DNA from 4 places in the Dehalobacter sp. TBBPA1 genome. Region 3 is predicted to be linked to each of the others. Evidence: riboswitches for the same ligand, from Rfam matches in the RefSeq annotation. Region 3 holds a riboswitch; each other region holds the start of a gene.
What was found. Region 3 has a riboswitch for cobalamin ahead of AB3489_RS01155 (ABC transporter substrate-binding protein). Riboswitches for the same ligand answer to the same signal wherever they lie in the genome.

Region 1: it holds a riboswitch for cobalamin, as region 3 does, so the genes downstream of both, AB3489_RS07030 (cobyrinate a,c-diamide synthase) here and AB3489_RS01155 (ABC transporter substrate-binding protein) in region 3, are expected to answer to the same signal.
Region 2: it holds a riboswitch for cobalamin, as region 3 does, so the genes downstream of both, AB3489_RS14515 (energy-coupling factor ABC transporter permease) here and AB3489_RS01155 (ABC transporter substrate-binding protein) in region 3, are expected to answer to the same signal.
Region 4: it holds a riboswitch for cobalamin, as region 3 does, so the genes downstream of both, AB3489_RS05220 (ABC transporter ATP-binding protein) here and AB3489_RS01155 (ABC transporter substrate-binding protein) in region 3, are expected to answer to the same signal.

What each region holds. Positions count from the first base shown of each region.
Region 1 is NZ_CP162385.1:1,409,335-1,417,318, reverse strand. Features, by position in the region: gene cbiB (adenosylcobinamide-phosphate synthase CbiB) at 1-891, opposite strand, end outside; gene AB3489_RS07050 (histidine phosphatase family protein) at 973-1,575, opposite strand; gene AB3489_RS07045 (hypothetical protein) at 1,568-1,963, opposite strand; gene cobS (adenosylcobinamide-GDP ribazoletransferase) at 1,960-2,733, opposite strand; gene AB3489_RS07035 (bifunctional adenosylcobinamide kinase/adenosylcobinamide-phosphate guanylyltransferase) at 2,717-3,271, opposite strand; gene AB3489_RS07030 (cobyrinate a,c-diamide synthase) at 3,378-4,748, opposite strand; cobalamin riboswitch at 4,898-5,074, opposite strand; gene AB3489_RS07025 (ABC transporter ATP-binding protein) at 5,226-6,212, shown strand; gene AB3489_RS07020 (ABC transporter permease) at 6,232-7,011, shown strand; gene AB3489_RS07015 (ABC-F family ATP-binding cassette domain-containing protein) at 7,273-7,984, shown strand, end outside.
Region 2 is NZ_CP162385.1:2,969,715-2,977,698, reverse strand. Features, by position in the region: gene AB3489_RS14530 (acyl-CoA dehydratase activase-related protein) at 1-1,291, shown strand, start outside; gene AB3489_RS14525 (alpha/beta-type small acid-soluble spore protein) at 1,376-1,585, opposite strand; gene rlmH (23S rRNA (pseudouridine(1915)-N(3))-methyltransferase RlmH) at 1,730-2,209, shown strand; cobalamin riboswitch at 2,286-2,480, shown strand; gene AB3489_RS14515 (energy-coupling factor ABC transporter permease) at 2,612-3,352, shown strand; gene AB3489_RS14510 (energy-coupling factor ABC transporter substrate-binding protein) at 3,355-3,696, shown strand; gene cbiQ (cobalt ECF transporter T component CbiQ) at 3,680-4,471, shown strand; partial or broken gene AB3489_RS14500 (ATP-binding cassette domain-containing protein) at 4,471-5,366, shown strand; gene cbiD (cobalt-precorrin-5B (C(1))-methyltransferase CbiD) at 5,386-6,582, shown strand; gene cobI (precorrin-2 C(20)-methyltransferase) at 6,579-7,280, shown strand; gene cobM (precorrin-4 C(11)-methyltransferase) at 7,277-7,984, shown strand, end outside.
Region 3 is NZ_CP162385.1:220,561-228,544, reverse strand. Features, by position in the region: gene AB3489_RS01175 (adenosylcobinamide amidohydrolase) at 1-318, opposite strand, end outside; gene AB3489_RS01170 (ABC transporter ATP-binding protein) at 315-1,541, opposite strand; gene AB3489_RS01165 (FecCD family ABC transporter permease) at 1,538-2,566, opposite strand; gene AB3489_RS01160 (adenosylcobinamide amidohydrolase) at 2,627-3,730, opposite strand; gene AB3489_RS01155 (ABC transporter substrate-binding protein) at 3,822-4,979, opposite strand; cobalamin riboswitch at 5,104-5,290, opposite strand; gene cbiQ (cobalt ECF transporter T component CbiQ) at 5,380-6,171, opposite strand; gene AB3489_RS01145 (energy-coupling factor ABC transporter substrate-binding protein) at 6,244-6,573, opposite strand; gene AB3489_RS01140 (energy-coupling factor ABC transporter permease) at 6,570-7,322, opposite strand; gene AB3489_RS01135 (precorrin-6A/cobalt-precorrin-6A reductase) at 7,362-7,984, opposite strand, start outside.
Region 4 is NZ_CP162385.1:1,031,841-1,039,824, reverse strand. Features, by position in the region: gene AB3489_RS05240 (hydantoinase/oxoprolinase family protein) at 1-730, opposite strand, end outside; gene AB3489_RS05235 (UbiD family decarboxylase) at 771-2,138, opposite strand; gene AB3489_RS05230 (hypothetical protein) at 2,184-2,720, opposite strand; gene AB3489_RS05225 (energy-coupling factor transporter transmembrane protein EcfT) at 2,751-3,473, opposite strand; gene AB3489_RS05220 (ABC transporter ATP-binding protein) at 3,460-5,001, opposite strand; cobalamin riboswitch at 5,115-5,295, opposite strand; gene AB3489_RS05215 (zinc ribbon domain-containing protein) at 5,353-5,553, opposite strand; gene AB3489_RS05210 (Crp/Fnr family transcriptional regulator) at 5,671-6,336, opposite strand; gene AB3489_RS05205 (4Fe-4S binding protein) at 6,657-7,745, opposite strand.

The sequences.
Region 1 (7,984 bases), 1.2 Mb from region 3:
CTTGTTGGCGCGGCGGATATCTTCAGCCTCGATCTCCCGGATCGGATCACCGATCGTTGGCTTGACCACCAGCTTGCCAAAGTAAGAATTGCTTCCGGCAAGCTGAATATTCAGGGCTCCGGCACAGACGGCTTCAGTGTGGGCGGAATTCGGACTGGTATGATTATGACGGTCACGCCGGTAGATTCTCAAAGCGTTTTTAAAATCATAACGGGTCAGAAAAACTGCCAGGAGCATCAAATAGGCAGAAATTCTCGCCGGCAGATAATTTACGACATCATCCAGTTTGGCAGCAAACCGGCCAAAATAAAGATATTTGTCATTTTTATAGCCAATCATCGAGTCCAGGGTATTGACTGCTTTATACAAAAAGCCCAAAGGGGCTCCGCCAACCAGAATGAAAATCATCGGGGCGATGACGCCGTCGGAAAGATTTTCAGCCACGGTTTCCACAGCGCCTTTCGCTACCTGGGAGCTGTTCAGGTTCTCCGTGTCCCGTCCGACAATCCACGATAATTGATAACGCGCTTCCATAATATCGTTCTTCTGCAGAGCATCATATACCTTCATGCTCTCAGCTTTCAGCGACTTGGTAGCCAGAATCTGATAACACATTAAGGCCTCGACAATAAACCCTAGCAGCGGACTGATGCTTTTGAGCAAATACAGCAGGCCTAACGGCACGAGAAATGTTATCGTGACAATGAAAGCAGTCAGCAGTACCCCGCACCAATACTGGCTTCGGTCCGTCCTGCAACTAATCCGGTGCAGATATTTATCTCCTCCGGCAATCAGCGAACCGATCCAGCGAACCGGATGAGGCAGCCAGGAAGGATCACCAAAAATTAAATCCAAAATATAACCTGTAATTAAAGCATAAAGTGTAATCATTCAATACCAACTTCTTTATCATTTCGTCATTCACCAAAAAACAAGCGGGTGATCAAATTCGGACCTTTATATCCTTATCCTCTAAATCTTCGCTATCGCCGCCAGCTTTCTGTTTTCGGCCCATAGATCCTGATCAATGGTCAGTTGATAGCCTTCGCCGTTCTTTATCTGCCAATGGTAAAAATCAAATATTTCCGGAGAAAATGCCTCAAGCAGCATCATGATCGTACCGCCGTGAATAATCAGTCCGGCCTGTTCTATTCCGGCTTCATCTACTTTCTGAATAACGCGGCTAAAACCCTCCAGGCAGCGGGACTTAAACATTTCCGGCTGATCTCCCCCTGGGATTTGTTGTTTCCCGCCGCTGTCAATCCAGCTTTGGTACTCGGCAAGGTCCTTCAGCTGTTCATACGATTTGTTCTCAAATATACCGAAGCTGCATTCCGCAAGTTCAGGAATTATACTGTAAGGGACATTCGGATAAATCAGCTCCTTGGTCTGAAGGCAGCGGAGCATCGGACTGACAAAAACATGTTCAACTGCCGTATAGCGGCCGGCAGCAATATGCTCGCGGAGTTCGAAGATCCCCTGTTCAGATAAAGGCTCATCCGTAATTCCGATATACCTGCTTCTCAAGTTGCCCTCAGTCTTGGCATGCCGGATCAGGTAAAGGAACTTATTCATGCTCTTCACCTTTAATCAGAACAGGAATGGAGCAGAAGACGCGATAGACCTTAGCCGCTTTCTGGGCGGCTGCACAAAGGATCCTCCCGGTCGTTTCCTGCATTTCCCGGTCATCTTTCAAAACCGGCACCACAGCTGAGCTTAATTCATCACAAATCAGAATCATGTCGGGGTGCTGCTCGATTCCGTCAGCGATAAATTTCCGTGCATCAAGGTCGGCTCCCTGCAAACGTCTGATCAGCAGATGCAGATGGTCAAGCACCGGACGCTGAAAAGCCTCTTCGAAGCTGCAAGTCCCTCCGTCCGTAATGTTTGCCGAAGCGATATCCCATCTGCTCCTGACAAATTCCAATTTCCCCTGACTGCCGCCTCCGATCACCAAAATCATAGCATAACGCCTCCTGCTATTACTGAAATTAGGAGTATTCCTGTTTCACTTACCACAATATAAAAGCCTGCCAGATCACCGGTTATACCCCCAAAATACTTTTGGGCCATCAGGTAAAATAAGTAAAAAGACAGCACAATAAATAAAACTGCAATGCTTCCGACAATCACACTCACGTACAGCATTGCCGCAACACATAATAAAGCGATCAAGCAAATGATGGTTCTTACCGTTTTCTTCGAGGCATAACCTGCAAAGATTGAAGCAAGTCCTGTATTTCTGACACACGGAAAGCAGACGACTGCCAAAGCGGCCATCGATCGTGACAGGATAAACGAAACAAGAACGAGAAAGAAAAAGTCAGGTGTCAGATACGTCTCATACCACGCCGCAAACTGCAGCAGCAGGACAACTGACGTATAGATGAGCGCGAACGCTCCAACATTAGGATCCTTAAGGATTCGAAGCTTTTCCTCTTGGTCCTTATGGGAATTCAAGGCATCTGTCGTGTCACAATAACCGTCAAGGTGAATTCCGCCAGTGATCATGACGTTAATAAATACAGCTGCAGCAGCAAAAAAGACGGGACTGAACCCGAAATATTGCAACAATAAAAACAAGAGACAGATAACAAAGGCAATGACAGCCCCGACTCCAGGAAAGAAGATAAAAGAATAACGCATGTTCTTCTCGTTCCAGTCGATTTGAGGCATCGGAATTTTAGAGAACATCGAAAAGGCGGCAACAAACGATTCAAACAAGATTTTCATAACCGGAAAGCTCCTTCATTCCTTTATGGATAAGCGGGATCGTGCAGACTGATTCGATCACTACATCTGCAGCAGCGGCAATTGCTGAATTTATTTCAGCCAGTACACGGATATAGCCGGCTGTAAAATCATCATAGGTTTTGAAATCCTCAAATATCGTACTGGTTACGATAACCGTGTTCGGTACGGTCACCGATAGCAACCGGATATCATTGATGATACAGTCAATGGTATCCTGCGGGCTGCGCTCCTGCAGATACATTTCGTTGGCAATCAGGTTGCCCATGCACTCGAGTAAAGCGGTATGGCAGCCGCTGAGAACAGGGATCTTATCGAAAAGTCCGTAAGAAAACTCAAAGGTATCGAATCCTTTGCCGTCCCGCATTCGACGGTGCTTGACCACCCGGTTGCAGCACTCTTCATCTGAGGCAGCCATTGTTGCAATATAGGCCATTTTTCCTTTATTCAAACTGACAGCTAAGTTTTCTGCTATTTCAGACTTTCCGCTGGCAACGCCTCCGCTGACCAAAGCCAACATTTACTCACCGCCTCTTTCCTTTCACCAAAATATCCCTTTATCTATTATTATCGATCATCTATCGATCATCAAGCGATTCAAACTTTTCCAGCTTATACACGCCTGACTAACCCATCCTAGCGGTTCGAAAGCTGCGGCATTTCCGGATAAACGAACGGGCAAACTCCGGATTCCCCCAGAGATGAAGGTGGGGATAGCCGGCAACGAGGTTCTCATCGGCATGGATGCAGTCCCACGTTTTGCTGCCGGATGAATTTACTGCCGTAAAACTGCTGCCGTTGGCTGTCGAATCAGAGTAATGAAATTCATGCGCATTGATCTTGCCGCCTTTGTCGCACAGCAAGTTGTCCTTTTGCGCCGTCAGTGAAATATAACCGAAACGGTTCAGTTTATCCGTCAGTACAGCATCCCCTTCTAAATGTCCTGCCATTGGATAAGGTTTGCCGTCCTTGTCAGCAATACGTTCCAATAAATACATGAACCCGCCGCACTCAGCTATACAGGGAGTATTATTGGAGAGAACATGCCTGATGCTTGCCAGCATCGATGTATTGCTGGCCAGCTGTCCGGTATATAATTCCGGATAACCGCCGCCGAGAATCAGTCCGTCACATTCCGGTACAGCTTGATCCTCAAGCGGACTAAAATACTGCAGTTCCGCTCCCAATGTTTCCAAAAGGTCGAGGCTGTCCTGGTAATAAAAACAAAAGGCTTTATCTCTGGCTACGGCGACTTTAACAGCAGAGATTCTCTCGATCCCGGCCTCATGATAGTCTATTTCCGGGGCCCCTCCCGCAATACGCAGCAGCTGTTTCAGATCAATGGATTCTCTGGCCTGTATGGCCAGTAATTTCATTTTTTGCTGTAGGTCTTCCACTTCGGATGCTGTAATTAATCCAAGATGCCTGCTTTCCAGCGCGCATTCTTTGAGCTTCGGAAAGTAGCCGACCACCTGGATATCCGTCTCTTTTTCGATCATTTCCTTATACTGCGGGTATAGGGAAGGTGTAAGATTATTCAGAATAACGCCCTTGATCCCGTTGTCCGGTCTAAAATGGCAGAATCCTTGGATCAAGGCTGCAATTGAGATTGCTGAACCGGCACAATTGGCAATAAGGATAACAGGCGTTTGCGTTACTGCAGCCAAATGGTAAGAACTTGCCACGGTACTGCCAATGCCTAGCCCGTCATAATAACCCATTACTCCTTCTAAAACAGCGATTTGCGACTGTTCGGAATTCTTGACCAGCAAATACCGGCATACCTCTTCCGATAGCATAAACAAATCCAGATTCCGTGATTTTGTCCCAATGACTTCGGTATGAAACATCGGATCAATATAGTCCGGCCCACATTTAAACGCAGCAGGATTAACTCCTTGCTCCAGAAGGGCTTGTAATACCGCACAAGTGATTGTGGTCTTGCCGCTGCTGCTGCCTGCAGCCGCAAACATAATACGTGGAATAACTGCTTTCATGACTTGTTCTCCATTTCTATTGAAGCTCTCCATGGACATCAAAAAACCTCTCTAACCGGCGGTTGGAAGAGGTTTTACTTACACAATCTGCAAACAGTCCAAAACACTTCTGCATGATTCGTATGCTACACCTTTCATCCTCCGTGAAAACAGTGCAAAATGGCTCAGGCAGGTCTTCCGACTCGGTTTCAAAGCAAATTCAGCCTTCCCATTGTAAACAGTGGCAACTTTGAATCTGCTCCACCTTACGGCGGCGGGACCGTACAGGCATTTCACCTGTTTCCCTATTATTGCAAAATTATGCAACCTAAGCGACTATATTATATCAGATGACGCACAACGTGTCCACCCGCAATCTGCGGGACAGCATATAGCCTTCTCCTCCTGCATGATATTTTCACAGACGCGGCCTTGCTCTTCTGCCCTCCTTTTGATACGCTAGGAAAAAAGAACAGCAATTCACGGAGGTATCTCTTCATGTCTTATTCTCTTCCAGCCAATATTATTTCAGCCGAAAACCTGACCAAACGATTCGGAGATTTCACTGCCGTTAATGCGATCTCTTTTACCGTCCGGCAGGGAGAGTGTTTTGGACTTCTTGGTCCAAACGGTGCCGGCAAAACGTCCCTGGCTAGAATGGTTTTTGGCTTGTCCCCGAGAACTGAGGGCCATCTGACGGTTTTCGGCCAAGATATTTCGGAGCATTCCCGGGAAATTAAAGCACGTCTCGGTGTTGTTGCCCAGGAAGATAACCTTGACCCGGAACTGACGGTTCTGGAAAACCTGCTGGTCTACGCCTCCTATTACCGTCTGCCGCGTAGTATAGCCAGGGAACGGGCTTTTGAAATCCTGGACTTTATGGATCTTCGAAGTAAAGCCAATGCGGTCGTCGACGAGCTGTCCGGCGGCATGAAACGACGTCTGACAATTGGACGAGCGTTGATCAACCGTCCGGAGCTATTGATTCTTGATGAGCCAACCACCGGGCTTGATCCGTACGCCCGTCATATAGTCTGGCAGCGTCTGCGGCAGTTAAAAGAAAGCGGTACGACCATGCTGCTGACAACACACTATCTTGAAGAAGCCAGTCATCTCTGCGACCGACTGATCATCATCAATCAGGGCAAAATCCTCGAGCAAGGTGTACCGGAAGATCTTATTGATAAGCATGTCGGGCAATATGCGCTGGAACTCGGGGTAAGTCCGGATATGCAAAATAAGCTCCTGCACTGGAGCTCTGAGTGGCTGAAATCTTTTCAACAAATTGGTGATGATCTGGTCCTCTATTCTGATAACGGACCAGCCATGGCTGACGACCTGAATCAAAGAATTGCCGGTGAACACCTTCCTGTCAGCTATCAGCGCCTGAGACCGACGAATCTTGAAGATGTTTTTCTGAAACTGACCGGCGAAACGCTTCATGGTGTGCGTGGCGGGTTTGAGAAATCATATGAAGAGCGCTGATGATATGGAGGATAAGAGGATGAAAATAGTTAAACCTGATCTTAATCCAATACTGACTTTCAAGGTATTTCTGCGGAATCTGAAGGTTTTCGGCAAAACCTGGAAAGCCAATTTGATGTTTAATTTTCTGGAGCCGCTGCTTTATCTCTGGGCCATGGGCTTTGGTCTGGGCGTTTATATTACGCAAATCAACGGGCTTTCCTACCTTGATTTTCTGGCTCCGGGGCTGATCGCATCTTCAGCGATGTTTGCTGTGACTTATGAAATGACCTACAACAGCTATACCCGGATGTCCCAGGAGAAAATATTTCACAGCATGGTTGTTACGCCGGTAAGCATGGACGACATCGTCCTCGGCGAAATCCTGTATGGCACATTCAAAGGCGTTCTTTACGGTGCGGTTTTCTTTATTGTCGTCGCTTTGTTCGGCATTGTCCACTCCCCGTATGCCCTGCTCATCTTTGTCCCACTGATCCTCATGTCCGTCATTTTTTCCAATCTCTCTTTAATTTGGACGAGTCTCGCTCCCAATTATGACTCTTTCGGCTATTTCTTCACGCTGCTGATTTCTCCAATGTTCCTGTTTGCCGGGATCTTTTTCCCGATTGAAAGCCTGCCCACCGTCATTCGTTTTCTTCCGTGGCTGACGCCGCTGTACCATGCCGTTGAAACGGTGCGTCCACTGGTCCTGGGACAGGTTACTCCGGCAATCACCGGCCATATCATCTGGCTCTTAGCCGTTACGCTGCTGACGCTGCCTTTCCCGCTGGTCATGGTTAAAAAGAAGCTTATTCAATAAACGAACCCTTTTTGGATTTTGGGGATCTAGACGGTTGCAACTTTCCATAAATACAGGCATATTTCTGACTTGCTCTCCTTAGGCAGATTTGATAATCTAATAAAGATATTGACCACTATCACCTTGTCACCTCTAAAATGCATGGTAAGCGCTGAGGAAAATCTTTGTATGCCAAGGTGAAGAAATGAGCAATACTGGCGGTTTTGCGATTGACTAATCGTATTTATTTACTAATTTATGTAAAAAGGAAGATAAGAAAACATGAGTATTCTGACTGTTAAAAACTTGAGCCACGGCTTTGGCGACCGAGCCATTTTTCAAAATGTATCTTTCCGCCTGCTGAAGGGCGAGCATATCGGCTTGATCGGGGCGAATGGCGAGGGAAAATCTACATTTATGAATATCATTACGCGCCAACTCGAGCCTGATGAAGGCCAGATTGAATGGTCTAAACGAGTCAGAGTCGGTTATCTTGACCAGCACACGGTTCTGGCCAAAGGAGCAACGATCCGCGATGTTCTTAAGGATGCTTTTCAGTATCTTTTTGCACTGGAAGCTGAGATGCTGGCGATTTGTGATAAAATGGGCGACGCTTCATCCGAGGAGCTGGAAGTTCTGCTCGAAGATATGGGCTTGATTCAGGAAACCTTGAACAACAATGATTTTTATATTGTCGATGCCAAGGTCGAGGAGACCGCCCGCGGCTTGGGCCTGCAGGATATCGGTCTCGATAAGAACGTAGATGACTTAAGCGGCGGTCAGAGGACCAAAGTGCTTTTGGCCAAACTTCTGCTGGAGAAGCCGGATATTCTGCTTTTGGATGAGCCGACAAACTATCTCGACGAACAGCACATTGAATGGCTGAAACGCTACCTGCTGGCCTATGAAAATGCCTTTATCCTGATCTCACACGACATGGAATTCTTAAACAGCGTCATCAATCTGATTTATCATATGGACAACCTGCAACTGA
Region 2 (7,984 bases), 260 kb from region 3:
CACCCGTTTGGAAGGCTATAAGATAGAGATTCTGCCTGATGTGGAAATGGATGTCGTCGAACAGGGACTGCTGCATGTGCATAACGATGCCTGCTATCCGTCAATCTTAGTTGTCGGTCAAATTATGGCGGCACTGAAATCGGGTCGTTACGACCTAAACAAGACGGCAGTTATCATGTCGCAAACAGGCGGCGGCTGCCGGGCCAGCAATTATATTGGCTTTATCCGTAAAGCCTTAAAAGATGCCGGCATGGAACAGATTCCGGTTATTTCCCTTAATGCCGGCGGTCTGGAGTCCAATCCCGGGTTCAAACTTTCCATGAAGATGATCAAGCGTTGCGTCATGGCTACGGTTTATGGCGATCTGCTGATGCGCGTAACCAATGCCATACGACCCTATGAGAAAAATAAAGGAGAAACGAATGATCTCCTGGCCAAATGGCTGAAGAAACTGAAGCCGACCCTGGCTGCGATGAACCTACGGGAATATCACCGAAATATCCGCCGAATTATCAAGGACTTTGATCATATTGAGATCCTAGATGTTAAGAAACCAAAGGTCGGGGTGGTTGGGGAGATCCTCGTCAAATTTCATCCATTTGCCAATAATTTTATTGTGGATGTTCTGGAAAAGGAAGGCGCCGAAGCCGTTCTGCCGGATCTGATGGATTTCTTTATGTACTGTGCGTATGGAACAATATTCAGAAGAAAAGAACTCGCTGGCTCACTGAAAAGCGAGCTTATCAGCCGCTATATTATCTGGCGATTGGAAAACTACCGCCGGGTAATGAAACGCACTTTGGCAAAGAGCAACCGTTTCCATCCTCCCAAATCGATTTATGAGTTGGCCGATATGGCCGGCAAGATCATGCATCTCGGACATCAGACCGGTGAAGGCTGGTTCCTGACCGCAGAAATGCTGGAACTGATAGAAAGCGGAGCAACAAACGTTGCCTGTCTGCAGCCGTTTGCCTGCCTGCCAAATCATATCACGGGTAAAGGGATGGTCCGCGAACTTAAACGGCACTACCCGCTGGCGAATATTGTGCCAATCGATTACGATCCGGGTGCCAGCCAGGTGAATCAGATCAACAGAATTAAACTGATGCTTTCAGTCGCTTTCAAAAATATGGAGAGGTCGGAAGCAGTCAATAATGCCAATACGAACAATAGAAACAAAATGAATAACAACGCCGGGCAAATGCAATCTGCACCCAGCGAGGAAGCGGCAGCTTTGCATAACACTGAAGAAGGTACAGAGCAGTCGTATTCCGAACAGAAGATTATATAACAAAAAACCTCTTCAGTATTGTAGGCTGAAGAAGTTTTGAATATTTATTGAAGTAGATTAGGAATACTAAATGAGTCCGTTATTCTATTTCATCTGCTGTTTGGCATAGGCGATCATTTTTTTGACCATCTGGCCGCCGATCGGGCCTCCTTCCAGACCATTCTGTCTGGCAGTAACATCGCCTTTATAGTGGTCGTTATTTTCCCTTACAAAATCAAGATGGCCGATTTCAGCCGCAGCCTCCATTTTTAGATTCTGCAGCAGCTTTTTTTTGCTTTCATTTGTTTTGCTCATTTTTTTTCACCTCCATCAATATTATTGACACTTTTGAAAAAAATCTTCATTGTAAATAATCCAATATCAGAGAGATTTAACCTTCAAGTTTTTGATTGCAAATGTTTGGACGCAAACATAGTGACTGGAGTTGGAGAAAACATGCTGCAGATCAAAGTTCTAGCGGTAGGGAAAATCAAAGAAAAATATTTAAAAGAAGGGCTGAAGGAATACGCCAAGCGTCTTGGCGCGTACATCCGGCTTGAGATGATTGAAGTTGAGGACGAACCATGCCCCGAAAGGGCATCAGCTGCCGATGAAGCAAGAGTAAAACAGAAAGAAACTGAAAAGGTTCTTAAATTAATTTCACCTCAGGATTATGTGGTTTTGCTGGATCTTCTGGGAAAGGAACTTTCTTCACCCGAACTTGCCGTTTTGTTTGATGAAAGAGGGCTTTCAGGCCAGAGCCGGATCACTTTTGTGATTGGCGGATCTCTTGGTACGGCAGATGAAATCCGAAAACGCGCCGATTACCGGTGGTCGTTCTCGAAGCTTACCTTTCCGCACCAGATGATCAGGCTTATCCTGCTGGAGCAGATTTACCGGGCGTGCAAGATCAGCAAAGGGGAACCCTACCACAAATAGAATTGATGGAGGTAAAGATACTTCAATTAATATATTGATTCCTTGTCGAAAGAGCGATATAATGAATCAGGATTAAAACTGAATAGACAGAACAGGTGTTGAATGGAACTGATAAGCGTACCATTCAATGAATAAGGAAAGTCGGGTAGAAGCCCGCGCGGTCACGCCGCTGTGAAAGTGGAGTTCTTCAGGTATACCACTGGGAAACTGGGAAGGTCTGAAGATCGATGATGCTTAAGCCAGAAGACCTACCTGTTTTAGTGTCTCACCATATACTCTACGAGTGATAGAGAGGGGGATGTATGTGCAAGACTACCGAGGAAAACTTCCTAGCATATGAGCCTCTCGACGTAAGATGTTGAGAGGTTTTTTGTTTCATATCTTATATAGGAGAGTTTGACGATGATAAATAAAAAGATTTGGATAATGGGTTTCGTACTTATGTTTATGTTCTTGCCCCAGCAGACATATGCCATGCATATCATGGAGGGCTTCCTTCCTGCGGGTTGGTGTATTACTTGGGGTGCTTTGGCAATACCTTTTGTTCTGGCTGGTTTTTTTTCTATCAGAAGAACTGTTGGAGAGCATCCCAAAACATTAATGCTTTTGGCGATGGCAGGTGCCTTTGCTTTTGTTTTGTCTTCCCTGAAGATTCCTTCCGTTACAGGAAGCAGTTCGCATCCTACGGGGGTTGGCTTTGGCGCTATCTTGTTCGGACCGACCGCAATGGCCGTAATTGGCTTGATCATACTGCTGTTTCAGGCTGTTTTACTGGCTCATGGCGGATTGACAACATTGGGAGCAAATACTTTTTCGATGGGCATTGTGGGGCCGCTGGTGGCTTTTGCTACATACAAAATTGTGAAGAAAGCAAATGGACCGCAGTGGCTTGCCGTGTTTCTCGCTGCCGCACTTGGGGATTTATTAACTTACGTCACGACATCGGTGCAGCTTGCACTGGCGTTTCCTGCTGAAACAGGCGGCGTTATGGCATCACTTACCAAGTTTTTAGGTATTTTTGCCTTAACGCAAGTACCATTGGCGATCAGTGAAGGTATTTTGACTGTGCTGATATTTAAGGCGATTTTATCCTATGCAGGGGATGAGCTTAAAGACTTAAAAATACTTTCAAAGGAGGTCTGAAAATGTCTGTAGAAACGATGAAACCGAAGAATAAAAATCGGGTTATTATCACAAATATTATTTTAATTACGATTGTCATAGCGCTTGCCGTTATGCCCCTCATTGTGCAAAAAAATGCGGAATTTGCTGGGGCTGACAGCCAAGCTGAACAAGCTATAACAGAACTTAACGGGAATTACCAGGCCTGGTTCTCACCGATTTGGGAGCCGCCTAGCGGAGAAATTGAAAGCTTGTTATTTGCGCTTCAGGCAGCTGTCGGAGCAGGTGTTTTGGGCTACGGGTTAGGTTATCTGCGGGGTCGTAAGAAAAAGGAAGAACCGGTAAACAATGATTTACATCGATAAATACGCTTATTTATCCAGGCTTAAACAAACGAATCCATTAAAAAAGCTGGTCTTAGCCGTTTCGGTTTTGGGGGTCTGTCTCTGGGCTGATTCCGTTGCGGTGTCAATCTTGACGCTCCTGATCATGGGTTGGTATACCGTTTGCAAAGGCGGTACACCTGTTAGAATTTTTATTAGACTGATGCTTGTCCCACTTTCCTTTTTAGTGATCGGCGTTTTAACCATTGCGGTCAATGTTTCAGGGGACAAAGATGTTTTTGTATTCTCTGTATATGCATTTGGCATGTATATCGGGGTGTCGCAGTCCGGTATTCTAAGTGCGGCAAATTTGTTTTTTAAAGCGCTTGGCGCGGTTTCCTGTCTGTATTATTTATCGCTGAGTACACCAATGGTAGACCTGTTGGCAGTTCTTCGGAAGCTTAAAGTTCCAAGACTGATGGTTGAATTGATGGGACTGATCTACCGGTTTATTTTTGTATTTTTGGAAATGGCAGACACCATGTTTACGGCGCAAAATTCCCGCTTGGGCTATGCGGGGCTTTCTTCCGGATACCGTTCATTGGCGGCTCTGGCTTCGTCACTTTTTATCCGGTCTTATCAGAGGGCGGATGAACTGTATATTGCGCTTGAAGCCAGGGGATATGACGGTGAGCTCAGTGTGATCCATGAGCAGGCGGAGACTCATTGGACAGAATATATTCCGATTATGCTGATTAACCTATTCCTGATTGCAGTTGCGCTGTTTTCCAAACAATGGACAGGAGGCTTACTATAATGGCCGAAAATGGCTTGATTGAAAATGTGGAGGCTAAAAATATCTTGGAAGTCAGAAATCTCCACTACATCTACAGTGATGGAACCCAGGCCTTAAAGGCCCTGTCACTCGGGATTAAACAGGGGAAAACGACAGCAGTCCTCGGAAGCAACGGTGCTGGAAAATCAACGTTGCTGGAAAATCAACGTTGCTGCTTTCCTTTAACGGCATCAATAAGCCTTCAGGCGGCGAAGTTCTATTCAAGGGCCTGCCGCTGGATTATTCAGTAAAAGGTCTCAAACAGCTTCGAAAATCTGTTGGCATTGTTTTTCAGGATCCGGATAAGCAGTTGTTTTCAGCCAGTGTCTATCAGGATATCTCCTTTGGAGCGATGAATCTAAAGCTGCCTGAGGAGGAAGTCCGCAGAAGGGTGGATCTAGCCATGAAGAGAACCGGGATATCCCACCTGAAAGACAAGCCCACACACAGCCTCAGTTTTGGCCAGAAAAAACGTGTAGCCATTGCCGGCGTTCTGGTGATGGAGCCGGAAGTGCTTATTTTGGATGAACCGACTGCAGGGCTTGACCCACTCGGAGTCAGTGAGTTAATGAAGCTGCTCAGAAAATTGCAAATTGAGCTGAATTTGTCCGTTGTGATCTCAACGCATGACATTGATATTGTACCGCTTTACTGCGATTATGCGTATGTCATCGATGACGGCAGGCTTGTAATGGAAGGTACGCCTCAGGAAGTGTTTTCGCATCCGGAGGAAATCAGAAGGATTAATCTCAGACTCCCAAGAATTGGGCATCTTATGGAAATCTTGCACGATAAAGATGGCTTTGAATTTGCCCAGCCTGCCAATACCATATCTGAGGCCAGAAAAGCTTTAATTAACTGGAAAGATACAAACTGATTGAAGGAATATAAAAATGATGAATCATGACATCCACCATCTAAACGATGAACAAAACAGTCCACAAAACAGTCAATCCGGTGAACTCTTTGTCATCAAACAGAATAAAAGACTGAGATGCGGCTTTACTACGGGATCCTGTGCGGCTGCTGCTGCCAAGGCTGGGGCGGTAATGCTACTCTCAGGAGACCTGTGCACAGAAATAGCCATTGCGACACCGAAGGGGATACCGGTTGCGATGCAGGTGCTGGAAGTTCGGAGAGACATGAACCAGGTGACGTGTGCTGTAAAAAAGGACAGCGGCGATGACCCAGATGTGACCAACGGCATCCTTATTTTTGCGACGGTCGCCAGAGCGAACCATAATAATATTCAGATCGATGGCGGCCAGGGCGTCGGCAGAATCACTAAGCCCGGGCTTGCCTGTTCTATAGGAGAACCGGCCATCAATCCTGTTCCCAGAAGCATGATTATGTCGGAAGTGGCGAAAGTCTGTGCCGAGTACGGTTATGAGGGAGGCCTGGAAATTACGATATCAGTTCCGGAAGGGGAGGCCATTGCCAGAAGAACCTTTAACCCACGGCTGGGCATTGTTGGCGGAATCTCTATTCTGGGAACAATAGGAATTGTCGAGCCGATGAGCGAAAAGGCCCTGATCGATACGATTCGACTGGAGATGAATCAGCAGAAAGAAAAGGGCTGCAGAGATCTGCTGGTCTGCCCTGGAAATTACGGTGAAACTTTTGCCCGCAGTACGCTGGGGCTGGAGAGTTCTCTGATCCACTGCAGCAATTATATCGGTGAAATGCTGGATTTTACCTTGGAATTAGGCTTTGACGGCCTGCTGCTGATTGGACATGCCGGAAAATTGGTCAAGCTGGCAGCGGGCATTATGAATACCCACTCCCGCTATGCGGACTGCCGCATGGAAGTTATCGCCGTACATGCTGCCTTACACGGTGCCGGGAAGGAGATAGTCAAAGAAATTATGGCTAGCCTGACAGCACCGCAGGCCGTTACGGTATTAGACCGGCACGGGCTTAGAAACCAGGTATTTGAGTCCATCATGTTAAAAATTGATGAATATGTGAATTACCGCCTGCAGAATAAGGTGAAAGCCGGTGTGATCCTGTATTCCAATGAACAGGGTATCCTGGGCAAAACACCGCAGGCGGATGAAATAGTCAATAAAATAAAAAGGATGAAGCCATCATGAAAGCAGCATTATACGGAATAGGCGTAGGTCCGGGAGACTTTGAACTGATGACCTTAAAGGCCGTCCGAATCATCAGCGAGGCAGATCTTATTGCTGTTCCGCGGACGGATGAAAAAGAAATGACCGCCTGGAATATTGCCAAGCAGGCTGTGGACCTCTCCAAAAAAGAAATACTGGAACTTTACATGCCGATGACACGGGATGCCCAAATGCTGGAGCAAAGCCATCAGGAAGCAGCTGAACAGATCATCGACCAGCTCAAACAAAACAAATCTGTGGCTTTTCTTACGCTAGGGGATCCATCGATCTATTCCACATACATTTATCTGCATAACCGGGTTTTGGAAGCAGGCTATGATGCCCGGCTGATTCCGGGGGTCCCGTCCTTCTGTGCTGTAGCAGCAAGACTTAATGTGCCTCTCTGCGAGGGTGCCCAGCCGTTGCACATTATCCCCGCATCCTATGAAGGGTCCTTTGATTACCTGGACTGGGGCGGAACCAAGGTGCTGATGAAATCAGGAAGGGAATTTGGCAAGGTTAAGGAAGAGCTTATCAGCAAAGATCTGGTTAAGCATACCCAGATGGTGGAATGTTGCGGGATGCCGTCAGAGAGAGTTATAAAAGATATCAGTGCAGCCGAGGGGAAAGCAAGCTATTTTTCCACGATCATTGTGAAAGAAAAGGAGATTGTCAGATGATTTATTTTATTGGGGCCGGTCCGGGCGCGGTAGATTTAATCACGGTTCGCGGAAAGACGCTTTTGGAACAGGCCGATGTTGTGATTTATGCAGGCTCGCTGGTCAACCCGGAGCTATTGAATGTTACGAAGAAGGAATGCACCGTTTACGACAGTGCCGGGATGACACTGGAAGAGGTGCTTGCTGTGATGGTTCCTGCCACCCGGGCAGGTAAACTGGTCGTGCGTCTGCATACCGGCGATCCAAGCATTTACGGAGCGATCCGTGAGCAGATGGATCTGCTTGATGCCGAGGGCCTGTATTACGAAGTCGTACCTGGAGTCAGCTCGTTTTTCGGAGCTGCTGCCTCCTTGAAGAAGGAGTATACATTGCCGGATATCAGCCAAACTGTAATTATTACCCGCATGGAAGGAAGAACCCCGGTACCGCCTAAGGAAGACATTGCTCTCCTGGCGTCGCATCAGGCGACCATGGCAATTTTCTTAAGTACAGGGATGCTGGAGAACTTAAGTGCCAAGCTTATGGAAGGCGGTTACGCCGCTGACACTCCGGCAGCGATTGTTTATAAGGCAACCTGGCCGGATGAGAAGCAGTTCCGCTGTACGGTAGGGACATTGGCGAGGACAGCTAAAGAGAACCATATCACCAAAACGGCCTTGATTCTAGTGGGCAGATTTTTGGGAAACGACTTCGAAAGATCTAAA
Region 3 (7,984 bases):
CTCATCATAGGTTTCCGTTTTGACGGCAGCGCTGTCCATGGAGACAATGGTCGCCATATAGGCCACTGTGTCGTAATCCAGTCCCAGATCGTCGATTATAAACCGCTTGATTTTTTCTTCCTGTCCCGGTTTGCAATGTTCACATTCCCGGCCGGGACCCGGGTTGACATCCTGGTTATACACCGCCGTTAAATCTTCGCGGTAGCCTCCGTTATGCATGGAGGTGCTCATGACCTTGCGCTTTCCTGAGAAAGGTACCACCAGGCAGCGGTTATACTTGTAAACTTGATCTCCCGTAGCGAGTCGGGCAATGATCATAATAATGCCTCACACCCTTTCCATTGTTTTTTGTCTTCAATGCATTTGGCAACTTCCGCCGCTTTCGAGCAATAGCGGATTTTATCCGTCCACTCCCCGTAACGCCGAAATGCATTTTCTTTCGGAAACAGGGAGAACACGGTTTTCCCCATTTTCACCGCTTCAATCACCAGGTCCATATTGCGCTGATTGATGCTTCCTACCGGAAAACCGGTATCAATCATATAATCCACGGTTTTTATAATCTCCCTGGCCTGATGATATTTATCTTCATGGATGGCGTTAAAAGCCTCTTCCTCAATAATTTCACAACCTAAGGCCTTACCGATATGGATATCAATATCATTGCTGTGCAGCACCCCGCAGCACATTCCGTATCCGGCCCGGGAAAGCGCACGATACACGCCTGCGCCCGTTCCATTCCCCCCGGCAATGAAAATCTCGGGATACTGACGGCTGAAAAATTCCAGGCTTCCCAGCAATTCATTGTATTGCGCCCCTTCAATCTCATACAACGATTGAATCGTTCCGGCCTTGATGATCTCCTCAGGCGTACCCTGGGCTGCAATTTTTCCGTCCTGGATCAGCAGGATGGTTTCACAGCCTTTAATGGCCAGATCAATGTCATGGAGCGAGAGCACGACCGTTATGCCTTTTTCCAGGCATAACCTGCGCAGGATACTGATGACTTCAACTTTATGTTTGACATCCAGGTGGCTTGTCGGTTCGTCGAGAACAATCAGCTCCGGCTGCTGGATCAAGGCGCGGGCAATCATCACTTTTTGTTTTTCACCGTCACTGAGTTCAGCGTAATATCTGTCCCTCAAATGGACGGCATTTACCGCCTGCAGGGCTTCCTGAATAATTCCTTTGTCCTCGTCCGTCAATTTGCCGATCAGGTTGGTATGCGGAAAGCGTCCCATGGCGGCAATCTCAAAAACGGTAAGCAGACCTAATGATACCTGTTCCGTCAAGACTACGGCTAACTTCTTCGCCAATTCTGTTTTTCTGATGCTTTTTAAATCCCTGCCGTTGATATAGACCGTACCGCTGACAGGCGCAAGGAGTCCTGACAGCGTTCTCAGGATGGTGGATTTTCCGGCTCCGTTGGGACCTAGCAGGCAAATCAGCTGTCCCTTGATGCCCCGGAGGTCGACATTTTCCACCACCACCGTTTTTTCATATCCGACATCCATTTTCTCAGCAAGAATCACATTATTCACAGTTCACTCCCCTTTCTAAGCAGCAGATAGACAACAATCGGCGCGCCAATCAACGAAGTAATCGCGCTCAGCGGCAATTCTGTCGGTGCCATCAGCATCCGCGCTCCCAAATCACAAATTCCGGTCATTAACGCGCCGGCCAGGATAACACCCGGAAGCAAAACACGGTTGTCGGAAGTACCAAAAGAAATTCTGACCATATGGGGGACGGCCAGTCCCACAAAGGAAACCGGGCCGGCAAACGCCGTGATTACCGCGGTCAGCACGCTGGAAATCAGGATAACCAGCATCCGGAACCGTTTGATGTTCAACCCCATCGATAAGGCGTATTTTTCTCCGAAAAGCATCGCGTTCAGCGGTTTACAAATAAACAAGGACATCAGCAGGAACGGAACACCGATCAGATACAGGCACTCCACCTGCGTCCAGGAAAAACCGGAAAAGCTCCCCAGCGTCCACATCATAAACGCATGAATTTTTTCTTTATCGGCAAACGCCGTGAGCATACTGGTCATTGCACTGCAGATAAATCCCGCCATTAACCCGATAATGAGCAGGGTTGTGATATTCCTGACTTTTTTGGCGGCTAATACCACAACCAGCATTACAATCATCGCACCCAGAAACGCGCCTCCGAACAGAAACATCGGCGTCATATGTGTCATGCCGAAAGTATATCCCCCTAAGACCACGAGCCCTACAAACAAACTGGCGCCCGATGAGATGCCAAGCACGTAGGGTTCTACGATCGGGTTCCTGAAGAAGATTTGCAGCAAAAGTCCTGCCACGGCGAGGCAAGCGCCGCCGACCAGCGTTGCCAACGCCCTTGGCAGACGGATGTTCATGACAATCGATGCATAGGTGTCATTTCCGGTTTCCTGTCCCGTCAATATTTTGACAACATGTTCCAGGCCGATATTTACAGAACCGGCTGAAACATTCAATAGAAATACCATCGTCGCCAGCAGCGCCAGTAAAATAATAAAAAACACATGCATTTTCAATTTCAGTCTTTGTTGATCCATTTTTTCTCCCCTACTTATTGTGCTTGCCGGAAACATGTACATTGATCCCGGTAAGTACCATTAATCCGAGCGTACTGTGGTGATTCTTGCCGTCAGATCCGCGAAATTTTCCAGCATTCCGGTTATTGTCTCCTCAGCGGATTGCCAGCAATAAGCATATTCAGCGTCGAGCCCGTACTTTTGTCTTATTCTGTCGGCAATAGCCTTGCCTTCCTGTGCTGCACGCCCGGGAGAGATCAGCTCCCAATCCACTTGGTCCATCAGGTGGACATACAGCGAGGTCAGGGCGACAAGTTCCTCTTGTCTGTCCAGGATTTCCAGTTGCTGAATAAATAAGGGTTTGGCCAATGCTTTTTCTCCCAAGTCACAATGCTTGTTCCAGATACTTTCTTCCGTGATTCCAAAGCGCTTCAAGCGTCGCAGCATACTGTGCTGGCTCTTTGGACATAAACCGGTCTGCAAAAACAGCGCCTCTTTGACAGCCGGCTTCACCGCTAAGCCGATCAGTTCACCCAGCTTGCTGTGTTTGCCCGCATAGGTCAGTTTTAAATTGGATTGGCTGTTGGCAATGATAATCGTACCGTCTGTTCCTGAACCTGTCGCTAACCCCCGGGAGTAATTGCTTCCCGCCATCAGCTCCTGCAAGGCTGCCGTTTTGGCCTCCGTGCAGGTTACCAAAGCGCGAGTCAACGTACCCGGGAGTAAATCCGCATCGATATTCAGGATAATATTGATGGTTCCTTCCTTTGTCATGACGGTTTTGCCCTGAGCTTCATGGTAAGATGCCGGATCTCCAACCCTTCCGCCGTTGACTTCCACACCCCCGGTGACAATGGCAGTCACCGTCAGGTTATCATAAGAAACCGCTTTGATCGAAACATTGTCCATGGACGCGGCTGTGGAAATACCCGTGGCAGTTTCCGGATCGAGGCCGATCTCTATGGCAAGCAGCTTCAGGTCGTTCAGGTAGGAATCTGTCCTGAGAGAGCAGGCCATCCCTGCTCCCGAATTGGAATCTTGGTTGAAGGCCGCTTTGAGCTTTTCGCTGTATCCTCCGTTTAGAACGGAGGTGCTTAGCACCTTGCGCTCCTCTTGGAACGGAATGATGATGCTCTTTTGATACCTGTGGACTTCATCCCCAGTCGATAAAGTATGAATTTTCATTTTTTCCTCCGCTGTACACGTTATGATTGCACCGCTCAAACAGGTCTTGCAGTCAAAACAAGGTTGGTTTGACACGCTTTTGTTCCGTGCTCTATTTTTCCGGCAGCTGTTGGTACATAACAAGTTTCCAGTCCGGGTAAAGTCCTTCATGGAAGAGCGAGGCCATATCTTTCACGCCTTCAATCGTTTTGTTAATCGACATGTAGTACCAAGGGGCGAAGCAATACACTTTTCCGTTCTTGACAGATTCGAAATCTTTTAATAACGGTTCGGTCTTTAGCAGGCTCTCAACAGAGGGCATATAGGCAACCATTGAGGAATAAATAAATACGTCCGCATCCTTGCCTTTCTCATAGAATTCTTCCATGGAAATTTGGGAACTGCCGGTTTTATCCGGGTTAACATTCGCGAATATATAATCTCCCCCGGCTTCCTTTATTTGTTTTGCCACATAGGATCCGCCGTCGGTAATATACACCTTGCCATCGTAGACCATGCCATAGACAACTTTTGGACTCGGCTTATCTTTAACGGCAGCTGTGATTTCCTGCAGCATCGCCGCTTTCTCTTCAATAAAACCGGCGGCTTCCTTGTCCTTGTTGTAGAAAGCGCCTAAAAATTTCAGCCATTTCAGACGTCCCATATCCGTAGGTTCCGTATAATCATTGACGACCACGCAGGGGATATGAAGTTCCTTCATTTTGGCGAGCGTTTTCTGCAGTCCGTAATCTCCGGTATAGACAAAGACCATATCGGGGTTCAGTGCTTGGATCTTTTCAAAATCCGGATCTGCCATGCCCCCTGTGCCGACATATTGAATCGTTCCATTCTCCATGCGCGTTTTCACTTCATCAACATACCATTCTGCTGTATCTGTAGTGACGGCGGCAATACTGTCCCAGTCCTTGTCTGAGAATATTGCCTGAAGCAAGCCTACCTGTGTGGTCGAACAGTAAACTACCTTTTTCAGCGGTGTATTGATAACCGTCGCCCCTGCGGCCTCCGGTATTTTAGGTGTCTTCACTCCTTCCGGCACCAGCAGGAACTGATTGTTTTCCGCATCCGTCAACAGCTTGATATTGTTGCCATAATCAGCAATCTTAAATGCGTTTGTATAACTTAAACTGACCTCTTTGCCGGTTAAGGGCTTATTGCTTTCCTGGCTTCCGGCGGAACAGCCTGCCACTATCAGCGAACAAATCATAATCAGTATGACGACAATAAAAAAATTCTTTTGATACTTAATCATGAAAATTCCTCCATCTTTATCCTTTAACAAAAACACCTCTCAACTTCACGTCAAGAGGTGTCAACAATATATTTAGTAAAATATATGATGTTTAACATACAGCACCTCCTCTGTCTTTCGCAGAGTTGAAGTAAACTACTCAGGCAGGTCTTCTGACTCCGGATCATCAATGTTTCACGCCTTCCCGGAATAAACCAGTGGCATTCATGAAACATTTCCCCATTACAGCGGCGGGACCGTGCAGGATTTGCGCCTGCTTCCCTTTTCAACCAAAATCCTCGGACTTTGGTACCTGAGCTTTGTCAGTATTCAGTTAGTTAGAACATGTAATAACTTTTTATTTCAGTATTTTCATCAAGTGTCCGATGCGCGGAAGCCTCAAATGGACATTCCGAATTCATCAAAGCAATCTCCCTATATACTGTCTTCCCAACAATACGGAACCGATCAAAATCATATTTATCAATACTGCTGGTAAGAAACCCTGCCAAGAGAAAGGAGCCAGTTCTTCCAATACTTCAATATCCCCGTCATATCCCCTGGCTTCCATGGCCGTATAAATCTCATCCGAGCGTTTGTAGGCCCGGATAAAAAGAGTTGATGCCAGAGCCCCCAACGAATGATACCCCGCTTTCAGGCTGGAATAACCTAAGCGGGAATTTTGAGCCGTATACATTGTCTCCGCTGTTTCCATCAATACAAAAATAAACCGATAAATCAAACTCATCAATTCCACCAGAATTTTAGGACATTTCAGCTTCCGCAGTACAGATAGGAGGTCAACCATCGGCGTATTCAGGGACAAATAATATAAGCAGGATACCGCTCCTAAGGCCCTGAAGAATAGCTGTGCGGCTGTCTCTATACCGATTTTAGAAAATCCTAAAAATGTACCGAACACCGGCACAGACATAACAAACTGCTGGGGATCATTTGAGATTTGAAAGGCTATCATAAGCACTCCCAAGATTAAGAATGACATCGGCAGGAGCATCAGTTTAAGAAAAAAGCGGAGCGGGATCCCACCCTTCCTGACGGACAACCACGTCATGATCAGTAAAACTACAAGCGAGAGCAGGATGGAATTCCCCCAAAGACAGACACCCAGGGTCAACAAAGCAAAGGCAACTTTTTCCATCGGATTTTTACGTTTCAGTTTTGAAGCATAGGCGTAATTGTCAATATTTATCATGCTTTTTTCCTTATTTCATACGAATTTTGCTTATATTCTTACGCAGAATACTCATACTTTACGATGTTGCCACTAAGCTTTATTTCTGTTCTCTTCTTTTTTACTGCGCCCTTTCAGGTAACCCAGTCCATAAAAGAGAATGCCGGAACCTAACGCTGCTTGCAGAGCAAACAACAAGCTTTCAATTTCACCGCTGGGAGGCTCAAAAATTGAAGAAAACCAGGGGTTGTATTCAGGGTTAATCTCGGTAATCGCAGTTTCGGCTTGGCCATCCGCTCCGCCGAATTCCGCATCTTTAGCGATAATAAGCGGAATGACAGCCAGCAGGATAACAATAACAATCAAGATAAGATTGGTAGTAATTCTTTTTTTATTGCCCTGTTTATCATAAGTATTATTCATCGTGCGGCCCCCTTGGAAAATATTTTTAAGGATTGAAGTTCATCGCCTTTAAGGTAATTCATAATTGCATTGAAGATAATCACAGTCAGTATTCCTTCACTGATTGCCAAGGGGATTTGGGTAACAGCAAAAATACCCAAAAATTTAGCTGCAGAAACTGTAATCCCTCCCGTTGGGTCAGGAAAAGCAAGTGCCAGCTGAATTGATGTTGTAATATAGGTAGCTAAATCCCCAAGTGTTGCCGCTAAGAAGATTGCCAGTGACCGGGGTCCTTTTGCTTTGAGCACAATAAGATAAACAGCAAAGGCTACAAACGGACCAACAACCGCCATGGAAAATGTATTCGCTCCTAGAGTCGTAAGCCCTCCATGGGCCAACAAAATAGCCTGGAATAATAAAACAATGATGCCAAGGACACTCATGATCGCCGGACCGAATAAAATTGCGCCTAACCCTGTTCCGGTGGGATGTGAACAGCTTCCGGTAACGGAGGGTATTTTCAGAGAGGATAAGACAAAGACAAACGCACCGGCCATCGCCAGCAGCAACTTCACTTTTGAAGATTCTGTCGTTAACTTACGCAGGGAATACAAGCCATAAGCTAAAAACGGGATTGTTAGGACACCCCAGGAAATACACCAAGCCGGGGGCAAAAATCCTTCCATGATATGCATGGCGAAAACGTTTTGAGGCAATAAGATCAGCATTAACGTAATGCTTGCGATCATCATTATTCTTTTACTATTCATTAGCGTCACCTTTCTTTTTATCCAAAAATTTAAAATTAATCATTTTAAAATGTTCTCATCAAGCCATGTTGTTAATTCGTTGACATTATTCATGATTAAACCATAGCCAGCTTTATTTTTCCGTATCAGCAGAATTTCTAACCCCAATTCTAAAGCTGACGATATTTTTGTATCCGTTCCGCCGGCAAGCCCGCTATCCTTTGTCAAAACGATGTCCGCTCCGTAAAACTTAAACAGTGCTTTATTAATATCTTTGGAAAAAGGACCTTGCATGGCCAGGATGTCCCGGGGATGAATGCCTAAATCCTGACATTTCTGCACCAGACAGCCTTCGGGAAGAACACGGACAATGAAACGGGCCATAGAGGCAAAGGGGCTATGCACAATACTCTCCAGTTGATGACTGCCGGTAGTGATAAAGACTTTTACCTGCCGTTCTTTTTTCTGGTATAATGTGCTGATGCGCTCATTCAGACGAAGCAACGCTTCCTCCCAATTATATGCCTGAGAAATTAAGGAACTATCCGGAATATTGGTTTCAGGCCTTTCTAACCTAAGATAAGGGACTCCGGATTGTTTGCAAAATTGACTTAGCGAAACAAACTTATCACTGGAAGGATGGCTGATATCGACAATAACAGAAGGAAGCGTCAGGTTGTCTC
Region 4 (7,984 bases), 810 kb from region 3:
GAATCGGTTTGCCCCAGCCATATTGGGCCAGTTCTTTTTTGACGGTGCGGAGATAATCTTGAAGAACCGGCGTCAGATAAGCATTGAGAACCGTCGTGGAAGTTCTTTCATACTCTCTGATTTTTGGCGCTACGTCCGAAGAGAGCGCCACGAAAACGCCGGGTAGTTCTTCTCGAATAATTTCTGCTGTTCTTTTTTCATGTTCCGGATTTAGAAAAGAAAAAAGGTAACAAACCGCAATGCTCTGTACGCCGTATGCCTTGCATTTCAGACAAGCATTTCGGACAGCTTGTTCATCCAGCACTTTAAGGATGTCCCCTTTGTAGTCCATACGCTGCGCAATACCCAAGCGCAGTCTGCGCGGAACCAGTACATCCGGCGTTTCCGCTCGCAGATCCCATTGATTTTCAAGCTGAGAACGGCGTATCTCCAGCGCATCACGGAACCCCTCCGTGGTAAAAAGTGCAGTAACCGCGCCTTTTTTTTCTAAAAGGGCGTTTAAAGCTAAGGTGGTGCCGTGAATGATTTGTTCCGTTTCTGAGAGGAGTGTCTCTAAATCCGTATGCCAGGCATCTGCTAATTTTTTTAAGCCAGCGATCATCCCCTGGGCAAGATGGTTATGATCCGTGAGATTTTTGACAAAGACCGTTTTGGGTTCACTGTTTTGAAACATCCCTACCGCAGTGTAGTCGGTAAATGTACCTCCTGTATCAATGGCAATTTTAATCATATGCTCATCCTTTAACCGGTATATTTAAAATACGCATCCCTTATCTGGCATATTTAAGAAGCCGCTGCACTGCTTTTTTGACGTCATCGTTCATCTCGATTTTAGGAGCAAAGCCGCTTAACGGTTTTGTGGCATCAATCCCCATTTTAGAAGTACGGCTCAGTTCATCCGTCGAGGGGTCAAGGGTCACACCCATTCCCAGGTGCTGCGGCAAAATGGAAACGCCTTTATCCGCTTGTAACCGAGTGGCAAGTGCCCATAGGACTTCCTCTTCGTTAAAGACGTCAACATCTTCATCCACCACAATGACCATTTTAATATTGTGGTCGACCGCCAAAGCGGCGTAAATCGCTTGCATTGGCTGACCTTCGGCAATTTTTTTCATAGAAATATAGCAATGAAAAAGTCCGCAGGCGGAAAAAGGTGCATGAACTGCTTTAATATTCGGCAAGGTCTGATGTAAAGCGTTTAAAACATCGCCTTCTCTCTGAATGGCCACAACCGTGATATGCTCACTGCTCATCCCAGGCGTTAAATCATGATAAAAAGCGTTTTGCCGGTAGCGGATGGCTTTGACTTTAAAGACATTTTCCGTACTGCGATAGCAGGCGTAATTGGTAAATTCAGCGAAAGGACCTTCCTGTTCCCGTACGTCAGCCAATATTTCACCTTCCAGGACAATTTCCGCGTAGGCCGGAACCTGCAAATTGACCGTTGCGCAAGGTGCAACCTCTAATGGTTCACCGAAAAGTCCGGCAATCGCACCATATTTTCCCTGGTCATAGGGGACGAGGGCCATCGATCCCAAGGCAATATTGGGATGAACACCAATCACGATTGCGGCTTCCAGGCTCTGTCCTCTTTCTTCGCTTCTTCGGAAATATTCCCAGAGCCTTTGACGGGAATGGAGTGAAATCCCTAAGGTATTCTTGTTTTTTAACTGCATGCGGTGGAAACCTAAGGTTTCCACACCGCTTACAGGGTCTTTGGCAACACACAGTCCGGAGGTCACATAGGGTCCGGCGTCAATCGGAAAGTGGGTCGGAATCGGAAGCTTATAGAGATCAATCTCATCACCGGTGATACAATGCTCAGCAAAAGGAGGGTTCTCAATAACTTTGACCTCTTCAATCCGTTTTTTGATACGCTGGGCATAGGTCTCAGAAACTTTAGACGCTTCGACACCCAGGCCTTTGCCAAACCGTTCTCTGGTGCTTAAGATACTGGTCACCACAGGAAACGCACTGTTTTCTACTTGATCGAAAACCATGACGGGATAACGGTGCTCTTTTTCCAGTTCCATAATGAGAGTGCTGATTTCATACGCTCTTTTGACTTCTTCCGTGACATGCTTCACTTCACCATCCTGTTCCAGCTGCTTCAAAAAATCTCTTAAGTCTTGGCTCATATCCTAACCTCTTTTCTTACTGCATTGTCTCCCGCAAATGATTCTTTACTGGGCTAAACCTGATTTTTTAATGCTGTCATACACCAATTTTGTGATGACTGTGGAAAGAGGCCAGCAGACTGCAATGGTAATCAAGGCTTCAACAACGGCAACCTTAACAGGTAACTGGTAAATATAAATTAATCCGATACAAACAACAGCATTCCCCAAAACATTACAAAGGAATTGAGCGAAAATGTGGTGCCCCCATTTTTCCATAGAATATTTGGCCGCCACGAAGGATACGGCAAGTGACCCGATAGCATTCGCAAAGATAAAAGCAATCCACAGCGGACTGTACCAAATGGAAATGATAGCTTCAACTTCCCCGGCAATGATCCCTGCAGGCTGTTTATAAAGCAGAACAATGAGGGCTGTAAAGGAAGCCCAGACCGTACCGTTAATTAAGTACATGCCTGCTTTGCCTGTGGGAAGAAGGTTGTCAATAAACCCTGTCGCCTGACAGGCTATGACAAAGACAATCCCTAAGAGAATGGACCCTACGAGCGCTTTGGTGTCGGTTCTTAAAAATTTGTTTTTCATAATGTCCTCCTAAAATTATATTTTTTAATTTTAAATAAAATTAACGGTGATAAAGAATAGGGTACAAACCATCATACTGATCATTTCCCAGCTTTTTAAATGCAATTGTTTGCCAAACGTCCGCTGCTTGCTTCGGCCATAACCTTTTAACTCCATTGCAAGAGCGATATCTGAAGTATGCCGGACTGTGCGATAGAGCAATGGCATAAAGGTTAGCGGAAGATTTTTTATTCTATTTTTAATTCCTTCCGAGGGATAACCCCGAACCGATTGACTCTCTGAAATTGCCAGATATTCCTTTTGCATCAGAGGAAAAAAACGTTTTGTCATAACGACCAACATGGCATAACGATAAGGGACACCCCATGCTATAAGCATTAAAGCCGCATCTGTGGCAGAAGTCCAGGTCATAAACTGAACAGCGGCCAAGGTCACAGCAGCCGTCCGGGAAATACCCAAAGCAGCGGCCGGAATTGAGCCTGTATAAACAGACAGAATACCCCACTTCCAGAGAAGGTCCCCCTCCCGGCAGAACAATAACTGTATGACAAGAATCTGCGAGGCTACTAAAAGCATTACTGGCAACAGTATTTTATATTTTTTTAAATGGTTGGTAAAAATACAATCCGCAATGATTACCAAGGCAATAATTCCGATTTCCAGGCTCAGATTTTGTGAAAGCAAAGCTGTAAGAATGAGTGTTAAACACCATACCAACTTCGTACGCGGATCAATTTTTTCAATGAAAGCCATAAGCAACGCCTTCCTTCTGGAAATCTAACCCTATGTCTTTAAGGACCTCTTCAAAAGAACCAATCTCTTGGGCCGGAATATCCAATGCCAGACGGTGCATGTGCATTGCCACAATACGGTTGGCATATTGTTTGGCCAAACCCAGGTCATGGGTAACGAGAATAACCGTTTTACCTTGTTGCTGAAATGCAGAGAGCAGCTCCATGATCAGGGCGCTCTGTTCTTCATCTAAACCTGAGGTAGGTTCATCCGCCATGATAATCTCGGGGCCTCCTACCAAAACAGAGGCAATTGCCAGCTTCTGACGCTGGCAGCGGCTAAGCCTGTGCGGGTGGACATCGGCGAATGCCAATAGCCCGACTTTGTCTAAAATCCCATTTACTTTCTCTGCAATTTCCTCTTCCGGCAGTTTTCTTGTTCTTAAAACAAATGCCGCCTCATCTTTTACTGTGTTCGCAAAGATTTGAAGATCGGGGTTTTGAAACAGGAAACCTATTTGACTGCGTATCGTTGCTAAGTTCCTCTTGGTCAGGGGTTTGCCAAAGATTCGAATCGCACCCGTATCCGGGATAAGCAAACCTTCCATTAATTTCAACAACGTCGTTTTCCCTGAACCATTGAGCCCAATCACCCCAATAAAATCACCGCAATTAATATCTAAATTCATATTTTCACAGCCTTTGAAACCACCTTTATAGGTAAAGGCCAGATCCTTTACTTCCATCAATTTTTCATTCGATTTTTGATTCGATTTTTCATTCAATTTCTCATTTAACTTTTCATTTGCCGCCGTCATATTTGGGGTTGGTCTTGTTTGATTGAAGCGTTTCTGATAGTCACCAGGGCTGCATTCTTCTCTGATTGTTCCTTCAGCCATGATAAGAATACGGTTGGTATAGGGAAGAATATCGCAGGCCCGGTCCATCACCATAATCACGGTAATTCCCTTTTCTTTATTTAAATAGCTGATATAGGAATAAAGTTCCCGTTTTCCTTTTCCGTCTAATTCTGCGGTGGGCTGATCTAAAACAAGAATGGGCGTTTCCATCGCGAGAATACTTGCCAATACTACTCTTTGGGCTTGGCCGCCGGACAGTCCATCCGTCTTTCTTTGTTCAAAACCCTCCAGGCCAACGAATTGTAAAGTTTTTTTGACTCTGTTCTTCATTTCATCCCAAGGAAGTTCCATATTGGCAATCCCGAAAGCCACTTCTTCCTCTACCGTGATACTGACCATTTGATTTTGCGGTTCCTGCATCATATAGCCGATATAATCACACATTTTTGCTAAGGGGATCGCATGAATGTCTTGCCCCATGACCCTAACGGTACCGTTTAGCTGTCCGTTAAAAAATTGAGATGCCGCTCCGGTGATACTATGGAGTAACATCGATTTTCCCGATGCGGCTTCCCCAGTAATGGCGATGAAATCTCCTTGATTGATGGTTAAGTCGATATCTTTTAACACTTTGTTTGTCTCAGGCGGAAATACAAGAGATTCTATTTTAAGCTGTACCGCAGGTTCCATCGGATGAAGGCCTCCATATAAAAATCTAAACTATGTAAACGACATGCATACAAAATAAAAAAGTTCCAGTTTTGAGAGATACTAACTCTCAAACTGAAACTTTACCATTGCTTCATGTTGATATCTTCATTGGCAGGTCTTCTGACTCATAGCTTTAACCGATTTCTGTGCCTTCCCGATTTCTCAGTGGCATCGTACAGTCATCACAGCTATTTACAGCGGCGGGTCCGTCCAGGAATTGCACCTGATTCCCTATTCTTCTCGATAAGAGACACCAAAAAAGAATGTATGATTATTACGTCTTATTCTAAATGAAATTGAAGAAAAGTCAAGAGAAAAGATGGTGAGATTTTAACATTTGCAGCCAGGACTACATTTCCCAGATGAACAGGTTTTACCACCTTTAACTCCATAGGCATTAACCGTTGTAAACCGCTGAGTTATTTTATCATCAGCGCACTGCGGACATATTTGTTTGTCTCTTGAACTAACACTACAAAAAACAGAAAACTTGTGACCACACTTTTCGCAAATAAAGTCATAAGTTGGCATTTAATAACCTCCTAAAATATCTTTTCTTCATCAAATCAATAATAAATTCATTGAATCCCCAATATTATATCCGTATGACGCCAGGAGAAAATACTAGCTGGTCTTAATTACAGATCTTTAAATATGTTTCTGCCAGTTTTTTAGACGGCTATAATCCTGTATAATGATCCCTCCATATATTGGCCGTATAATGTTCTCAGATTTTAAGTCGCGAAATAATTTTGACACCGTTACTCTTGTTGTATCTGCAAGTTCAGCCAAATCTTGTTGATTGATAAACAGTTGCATCCCTTGTTGATCTGCAAGTGCACATAAAGTTTCGATAATTCTATGGTCTACCTTGTAAGTGTAATGTTTCTGCAGCCGGCTTATATGGTTATTACTTTTCATTGAAAGGTCGTAGAGCAGCTCTTCAGTAAGCGTAAAATCAGACTTCATCAAACTTTTCATTTCCTGAATTGAAATTGCAGCGGCTACTGTGTCTTCAACAGCCGTAAATGAACCGAGAGGGGGAATACCGGTAAACAATGGCGCAATCATAAATAAATTATTTGCACCCAAGACATCAATGAGAACCTCATTGCCTTCTTCGTCAACTTTCGAATATTCAACCGTCCCTGTAAAAATATATAATAGCTTCTCAATCGTAATGCCTTGTTTAATAATAATGCTTCCTTTGGGATATAACAATCTTTCTCTATCCGCAAAAACTTTCTTCCAACCATCTATTGGCGACCGGAATAATTTTGTGTGTTTCAGCCATGGTAGATCATTATCACTCATGATTACACTCCCTTGTACTTAGCCTTATACTTAGACTAATTAATATGTGAAAATGTAATTATGTTGTTTCCTTGTCCTGCCTAAATCTCCTGATAATTAGAGATATGGGCAGACAGAACTACCCTTACCTTGATTATATATTATTTTTCTTCGTGGATATAGTATGCAGATAATGGACATCTAACGACGAGCGTCAATTTAATTAACGCTGGTGAATGGTTATAAAAGTTGTTTTATGTTGCTAAATACTAAGATTATAACTAAAAATAAGATGATCGCTGTCAAAGTACAGAAAAATATTTCCTTAGAGCCAAGGTGCCTCATAGTGACCTTCCTTTATTCGTTAGAATACCTTGTTCCTGTTTCTTTTGGAAAAGGGAATTTACAAATCGTCTTGCTTTAATGATGATTTCATTGATCACCCCGACCGGACAAAAATATAAACACCAAAATCTTCTAATAAACAGCGATACAACCAGGATAATACTGAGCAGTATCCATTGCACACTCACCCCCTGAAATCCGAACAGGACTCCAAAAGGCTCATAACTGCCTCCTATACTCGGTGATTTAAAGCAAAAGCTTAAAATCAGTACGATCCAAACTAACATGTATTTTATTTTTTGCAGCCATGTTGCTACATGATGATTACATTTTAGTTTTCCGCCTCCGATTTTTGCCAGTATTTCCTGAATCCCTCCAAAAGGACATAACCAATAACAGTATAGGTTCTTCCCGCTTAAGAAAATAATTACTGGAATCCCGACGATTAAAATATACCAAAAAAGATTTTGTTTAAAAGCCGTGAAGAATCCCATTAATCCGCTGGCAATGTTCGCAAGTGAAATTGAACAGTTAAACCAGAAACCAGTAAAAAATATACTGCATATAAGAACCAGCCATCGCAGCTTAGGAATCTTAAAACGCACTCCTATAATCGTTGCAAATATTAATAAAGCCAAGCCTATTTCTTTGATCCCCAAATTAATATTCTCGGAAGGCTCAGAAATATTCAAAGCAAGTTGGTTTTTACCCAACCCATGACTAGCCTGACGGACTGCATTGGTAATTCCTCTTGATGAAAGCGTAGCGCTGGTCACTTTGTCGATATCCTGACCAATTTCTAACGGTTCATCTACAGATTTACCTGTAAATTGTTTTAGAAAATCCCCACTCAAAACTGAATGAATATAGGATGGTGTTTCCGTAGCATACCCTACAACCCGAACTTTTAAAATGTTACCGTTGGGGTCTGTAGCCGTTAAAACAGATACGGGACCGCCATAGCCGTTCCCTTGACCAAAAACCACGTACCCCTGCAGCGTATCCTGACCGTTGATATTCTTATAGCCTGCATAGGTCAGTGGGTGAGTCTCAATCGCTTTAAACTCCTGAGTATTGCTCAGCATTGAGGGTAAGAATTGCTGGACATCCATCTGTCTGCCCTTAAAACTAAACAATAATGCGATTATTAAAGATCCAAAAAACATAAATAAGAACAGTCTTTTTAAATGAACTTTAGACAAAATTACACATCTCCCGGTATACCATCGTTTATTATATCCGCACTACGTGCCTTTCTCAGCACTTCCCGCCTCAATTGAAACATAGTGCATGTAGTTCCAAGTCTTGTTGGATCCGGCTACAA